Regions from separate parts of the Paenibacillus germinis genome, predicted to be linked through region 2. Evidence: riboswitches for the same ligand, from Rfam matches in the RefSeq annotation. Region 2 holds a riboswitch; each other region holds the start of a gene.
The links. Region 2 has a riboswitch for ZMP and ZTP ahead of rpiB (ribose 5-phosphate isomerase B). Riboswitches for the same ligand answer to the same signal wherever they lie in the genome.
Positions count from the first base shown of each region.

Region 1 (2,262 bases), on a different contig from region 2:
TCCGTCAACGTGACGAATATGCTGATGGCGGGACGCAACATCAGCGCGTCCCACGTGGCCTTTGGTACGACTCGCGTCATGGCGACATGTGCCGTGATAGGCGAAGCCGCGGGCACAGGAGCTGCGCTCTGCGCGGCAAAGGGCGTCTCCCCTCGTGAGCTGCACAGCAGCCACTTAAGCGAGCTTCAACAGACGCTGCTTCGACAGGATGCAGCCGTCCTCGGTCTGAAGAACGCGGATGCGGCAGACCTCGTGCTCCGCGCTGAGATGACAGCGTCCAGCACCCTAACGCGGCTTGCGCTCGAGCAATCTGCGTCGTTGCTGCCGCTGATCGCGCATGTGGCGCTTCTCGTGCCGGCAGATCCGTTCATTGACGGCATCGAGCTGCTGCTGGATGCTTCAGAGGCTACCGAGCTGACAGTCGAGCTCTGGAGCACTGGGAAGCCGCAGAACTACGTCCCACATACACAGGTGACGTCCATTCAGGTAGCTGTAGCCGAGGGTTCTCAGCAGTGGGTAAAGGCTTCCCTTTCTTGGCATCCTGAAACCGCTCAGAATGCTTTTATCATTCTCAGAAGCAACCCGGCGCTTTCTGTCCATCTATCCGCCAGACCACAAACGGGTGTGCTTTCCTTCAAGCATGATGCTGCATCAAAAGATGCCGTAGATTTTGGTGATATGCATCATCATCAGCCGGTCATTGATTGGAGCGCGAAAGCATTCATTCGGAAGCCAATCTGCTTCCGACTGCTCGCTCCCACATCCGCGTTCGCAGCCGACAAAGCCGCCGATGGGTATAAGCGTCCTTACGGAGGCCCTCATCTTTGGTCATCGGCTGGCCTTGAGGTCTCGCAACCAGAGTGGCTTGAAGCCAGTTGGCCGGAGGCTGTCCGGATTCGCACTGTACATCTCACTTTCAATGACGACGTGAACGAAGATTTAATTAATTTGCATCATCATCGGACGGAATTCGAGATCATTCCTGAACTGGTCAAAGACTATAAACTTCAGGCCTTCATCGGCGGCGACTGGACAACAGTGGCGGAGGGGCTCGATAATCATACGCGCAGGCATGTCCATCTTTTGCCGGAAGCTGTTACGACTGATCGACTTCGTGTGGTCGTTGAAGCGACGAACGGGACGGAACGGGCAGAGATTGTTGAAATTCGTTGTTATAGTTGATAGAAGGAAATCAACAGCATCCATAAATCATTTTAAGAGTTGCATATTCCATAACCTGCCATTATGATTAAATCAATTAAAAGTTGATGTGTGACTGGCGAAGCATGGATACCCATGAGGAAGCACATTGATGTGACAGCCGTACGCCTGGGCAGAGGTAAGGGGGATTCATCCCCCTTACCTCTTTGTGTTTTTACAAACAAATGAAGGGTTGAGGGTAAAATGAATGCAGACAAATTAATCTTGGATGGTACACGTGTAGCGAAAAGCATAAACGAATCTTTAGTCAAAAGAATCAACCAACTGTCTGTAAGAGGTATCCTCCCATGTTTAGCGACGATACTTGTTGGAGATGACCCTTCTTCCGAAACCTATGTACGTATGAAAAGCAGCGCATGTAAGCGGCTAGGCATTGATTCCAGACGAATCCACCTAAATAAAGCAACTACGACAGAGGAACTTATTGCCGTTATCCAACAATTAAACGAAGATCCTCAGGTCCATGGTATTTTATTGCAGCATCCGGTTCCACACCATATTGATGAAAGAGCCGCGTTTGAAGCCATTCAGATCGAAAAAGATGTGGATGGCGTTACCATGCTGGGCTTTGCTCAAAATGCTTTTGGAATGGCCAGCTTTCCATCCTGTACCCCAGCCGCTATTCTAGCTATTCTCGATTATTATCAGATTCCAATTGAAGGCAAGCACGCGGTAATCGTTGGTCGGAGTCCTATTCTAGGTAAACCCGTATCACTTATGCTGCTGAATAGAAACGCAACCGTAACCATTTGCCATTCAAAAACAAATAATCTCCCCCTAATCATCGGATTAGCTGATATTGTTGTTGCAGCCGTTGGTAAACCTGCATTTATTCAAGGAGCCTGGATTAAGGAAGGTGCTGTCGTTTTGGATGCTGGATATAATGCTGGCAACATTGGCGATGTCGATTTCGATGCTTGTCACAAAAAGGCGAGTGCAATTACCCCTGTCCCTGCTGGAATTGGTCCAGTGACCATCGCGACGCTGCTCAAACATACCGTTCTTGCTGCCGAAAAAAGTAAAATAACAACTTGAGTTTGC
Region 1 covers NZ_WHOC01000070.1:146,617-148,878, forward strand. Annotated here, with positions in the region: gene GC102_RS14045 (FAD-dependent oxidoreductase) at 1-1,182, shown strand, start outside; ZMP/ZTP riboswitch at 1,263-1,342, shown strand; gene GC102_RS14050 (bifunctional 5,10-methylenetetrahydrofolate dehydrogenase/5,10-methenyltetrahydrofolate cyclohydrolase) at 1,405-2,256, shown strand.
Region 1: another riboswitch for ZMP and ZTP. It lies ahead of GC102_RS14050 (bifunctional 5,10-methylenetetrahydrofolate dehydrogenase/5,10-methenyltetrahydrofolate cyclohydrolase); the one in region 2 lies ahead of rpiB (ribose 5-phosphate isomerase B).

Region 2 (2,262 bases):
TTCCTCCTACAGAGTAGTTTTATCTGTTAAGTCTTAATTCCTTTTGATAGTTAAAAAGTTTAACAATCTGCATCGAGTGCGGCTGTTTGATAGAGTTGTTCCGCTTCATCGGGTAGGTAGACAGCTCTTGTACCGCCAATCAGCTTAGGCCGGGTAAAAGCCATTGTGACATAGGCATGGCCAATGTTGCGCACTGGCGGTCTTGCTGGCACAGCAACTGGGCGCAGATGCATCCCGATGAGCGTGCTGCCAATATCGATTCCGGCATGTGCCTGAATCGTCTCGACAACAACTGGCTTCGCGAAATGGCGATACGCATAGGAGGCCATCGAACCTCCGGCCCTTGGCACCGGAATGACAGAGACTGGCACAAGCTGAGGCGCATGCGATAGCAGCTCTTCCTCAATAACGATTGCACGGTTCAAATGCTCGCAGCATTGAAAGGCTAAGTGCAGCCCGAACTCGTGGCTTATGCGCTGCGCCGTTTCAAAGATCGGCTTAGCTGCATCCAGCGTACCCGATGTACCGATCCTATGCCCGAGAATTTCACTCGTGCTCGTTCCGATAATCAGAATGTGACCTGATCTTAGATTGCCGACTTTGACCAATTCCCGAAGATTCGTTTCCAAAGCCTCGGCAATATTAGAAAGAATGGAATCTGTCATCGTGATCCCTCGCTTCTGGAATTTTCCGTTAGGAGATATTCTATGGATGCAATGTGAAACGGTCTTCGATACTTTGCACTTTGTTAATGCGATTCTGGTGGCGAACACCTTGGGAAAACTCGGTTTCGAGCCAAATTTTCACGATTTCCTCAGCTACACCCGGGCCAATAACACGTTCCCCTAAGGCAAGTACGTTCGTATCATTGTGCTCCCGCGTCGCTTTCGCTGAAAAAAGATCATGTACAAGTGCACAGCGGATGCCCGGAACCTTATTCGCGGCAATTGACATCCCGATACCGGTTCCGCAAATCAGAATACCTTTGTCAGCTTCACCTGAAACTACTTGCTCACAAACTTTAAGCGCATAGTCGGGATAATCGACCGAATCTGCACAGCTGCAGCCGTAATCGACGACTTGGTGACCTAATGACTCAATAAAAGGAATGATAACATCTTTCAAACGATAGCCTGCATGATCCGCACCTAAAGCAATTTTCATGAATAGAACGCTCCTTTGCTTGTTCGAAATTCGACCATCCTATTATATCCCAAAGCTCACCAGAAAACGAAAAAAAGAGCGGACACGCTAGAAAACGCGCGTTGCTCTTTTGCCCAGGCGACCGGCCGTATAGCTCAATGCTCCATTGTGGTTACTCCCACTCGTCGCCAGTTACATTGAGTCTTGATTGATACCTCTATTTTATCGCATTCTACCCCATGTGTAAAGATGTATCCGCAATTCATATATCTAGAACCTGAGTTATTTGGAACCTTCGTTTCGTGCACGTATTTTATGAACCAATTTATCTAAACTCCCGCTGATTTCCTCAGCCGTTTGTCGGTAAATCTCTATGGAGCCTCCGAACGGGTCAGAAATGTCAAAGTCAGGAATCGCATGTTCAAGTTTAAAAATCCGGCTTCTTTCTTCTATAGACACTGCTTGCGAAAGAGCTTGCTTGAGCTGAAGCTCCGTAACGAGCTGCTCCCTTTCCTCAATCGCCTGTAAAATATGAGCGTCATCCTCGACGTACTCTTTGAGCGTAAATGTTTTCTCAATCGCACCCGGAAACCGCTGGATGACCGTACGCTTATGACCCATCGTCATGGTCAAAATGAGATCAGCCCAATTCACTTCAGACTCTTGGATCGCCAAAGAACTAATGGAATCCTTGAAACCCGCTTCCTGTAAAAGCGATGCACTATTTCGGGAGATTGGACCGCCCGTCACCGCGGACACCCCTGCTGAACGAACCTCCGCCGCAAGCCCTTCTTGGTGCACCCTGATACGCAGCAAACCTTCTGCTAATGGACTGCGGCACGTATTTCCTGTACAGACAAATAGAATTCGCAACATGATTCCCTCCTAAGAGCTTTCCGTAGGAAAGCTAACTTCGTAAGCATAAACTGAGTTTTGCATAGCAAAACTTTCTTCGTAAGCATAATCTAAGACGAATACTTTTCTATACCCCTATTGTATCATAGTAAAAATTTGATCCCAAACGTGAGCAAAATAAGCCCGCCAAACGCCTCGCCATACTCGCCTACCCAGCCGCTTACCCGCCTACCCACCATTAAACCGGCGATGGAAAGCAAACCC
Region 2 covers NZ_WHOC01000164.1:48,704-50,965, forward strand. Annotated here, with positions in the region: gene GC102_RS31975 (TIGR01440 family protein) at 60-665, opposite strand; gene rpiB (ribose 5-phosphate isomerase B) at 706-1,164, opposite strand; ZMP/ZTP riboswitch at 1,269-1,349, opposite strand; gene GC102_RS31985 (low molecular weight protein arginine phosphatase) at 1,426-2,019, opposite strand; gene GC102_RS31990 (manganese efflux pump MntP) at 2,142-2,262, opposite strand, start outside.

Region 3 (2,262 bases), on a different contig from region 2:
AGAGCATCTGCGTTTTGCCAGAGACTTTGGTACCTCTATCGTTGCGACGGAAACAGCTGACTTAACGACGTACCTCTCGCAGGATTCCGAGCGTTATGAGGCTATTGGTTGGGAGATCCTCAAGCAAACAATTGAAGAATTGGCAGAGGAAGCGGAACGTTGGGGTGTCTTCATCGGACTCGAACCGGTATTCACTCACACATTATCTAGCTGCGATAAAATGGTCCGGATTTTGGATGAGGTTCCATCCAGTAATCTGGGGGTTGTATTTGATCCAGTGAATCTACTGCCACCCGCTGCTGTTGAATCGCAAGAAGTTTTTCTGGATCAGGCCTTTGCTGCTTTCGGTGACCGGATTGTCCTCGCCCATCTTAAGGATGTTGTCATTCAAAACGACAAGCTAAAAGAGGTACGATCTGGTAAGGGTATTTTCCAAACGAAATCGTTCTTGGAGAAGCTGTACCGGGCAAAGCCAGGCATCGATATCTCTTTAGAACAGCTTGCTGATGATACGCTTGACGAAACTTTTCAGTACGTAAGAAGCCTTATGGGTTAAAAATAAGCCCCGTTCTCTCTTTCATTGGAGGGATTGGGGCCTTTCCTATTTGAATGACGCCTATTTCTTTATATCAGGCTCTGTCATGACTTCGTACGCATTACCCAGATAAGACTGCAGCGCCTTTAACGCCGCAACCCCCACCGCAATGTCATCCTCTCCATTCCCTCCACTTACACCAACTCCGCCAATGACACTCCCGTTCACCACAATCGGAAGCCCCCCGACGAAAATAGCAAATTTACCAGGCATCATCGCATGAATACCAAATGCCTCACCATGGATAGTCGCTGGACCACCGGGCTGATTGAACAAATGCGTAGAACGCCTATGACCGCTAGCTGTAAACGCCTTAGCTATGGCGATTTCCGGGCTCGTATTGCGAGCGCCATTCATTCTTTCTAATGCAATTAGATACCCGCCATCGTCTACGATACATATCGTTTCGGCTGCATTCGCTTCTATTGCCGCTTGTATGCCTGCTGCGATCATGACCTTCGCTTCCTCTACTTCAAGCTTAAATACCGATTTCACTATGTAATTCCCTCCCCGCTTGTCGGCCTTTATGAGGTGCGCAACGAACGCCTCTTCCATTCATATGGGGACGTGAAGGGTTTAAGTCATTGTCGTCACTCGAAAAAAGATATTGAATTTCGGTGAGGGAAATTGTAAGATTATAGAAATTAAACCGATGTGTGACTGGCGTAAACATGGATAACCATGAGGGAGCACATTGTAAACAGCCGGACGCCTGGGCAAAGTATTTGATCCTTAATCAAATGCTTTTTTGTGCTTTTATGACAATTGAAAGGTCAGGTGGCTGTTTATGAAAATCGCATTTGTACTATTCGATGGAATGACAACGTTAGACTTTGCTGGCTTCTTTGAAGCTATCACATGGATGGGCATTTTGGGGGCTAAAGAGAACGTCACTTGGGATTTCTGCTCCAATAAGGAGGAAATTACGGACGACCGAGGCTTAACCGTCAAGGTAACACATGTCTATCCCGATCTATCGGTTTATGATCTCCTGTTCGTACCTGGCGGATTTGCAACGAGAAGCCTTAGATTCGACGCTGCCTTCATCACTTGGCTCCAAACCTCAGGTAATGTGACATACAAAGTTTCTGTGTGTACAGGTGCGTTGTTACTAGGTGCTGCCGGATTCCTACATGGAAAAAAGGCAACCACAAATCCCTCCGCCTATGAGTTATTGACGCCTTACTGTTCCGAAGTCGTTAAAAAACGAATCGTCAGAGACGGGAATCTCTTTACCGGTGGCGGCGTTTCGGCCTCTATTGACTTAGGATTATTCGTTATTGAATCGCTCACTGACTCAGATTTCGCACAGCAAGTTCAACAAAAGATGGACTACCCTTACTATCAAGCGGGGCAGATTTCTAAAGTGAGTTTGGAGTGATTAAGCTACTCAAAAAGGATAAACGGAATACACTTGCCTTTGTAGAGAGCTAAAGTGAGAGTATGGGTGTTGTTGCACTTCATACAACATTTCCCTAGCGAATCCACGTTTTCCTAGCGATTGTTGCACAAAATACAACAATTCCAGCCGAAAGTAGCTTTTTAGCAGGAAACACAGCTATATTTTTGTACAAAATACAACATCTTCACCTTAACTCAGTCGAAATGATAGAAATTGTTGTACGCCGTACAACAATTTCCTCCCCCTCATTCCCCAGATCAACCGG
Region 3 covers NZ_WHOC01000048.1:72,297-74,558, forward strand. Annotated here, with positions in the region: gene GC102_RS10285 (sugar phosphate isomerase/epimerase family protein) at 1-556, shown strand, start outside; gene GC102_RS10290 (GlcG/HbpS family heme-binding protein) at 617-1,090, opposite strand; ZMP/ZTP riboswitch at 1,242-1,320, shown strand; gene GC102_RS10295 (DJ-1/PfpI family protein) at 1,383-1,976, shown strand; gene GC102_RS10300 (hypothetical protein) at 2,187-2,262, opposite strand, start outside.
Region 3: another riboswitch for ZMP and ZTP. It lies ahead of GC102_RS10295 (DJ-1/PfpI family protein); the one in region 2 lies ahead of rpiB (ribose 5-phosphate isomerase B).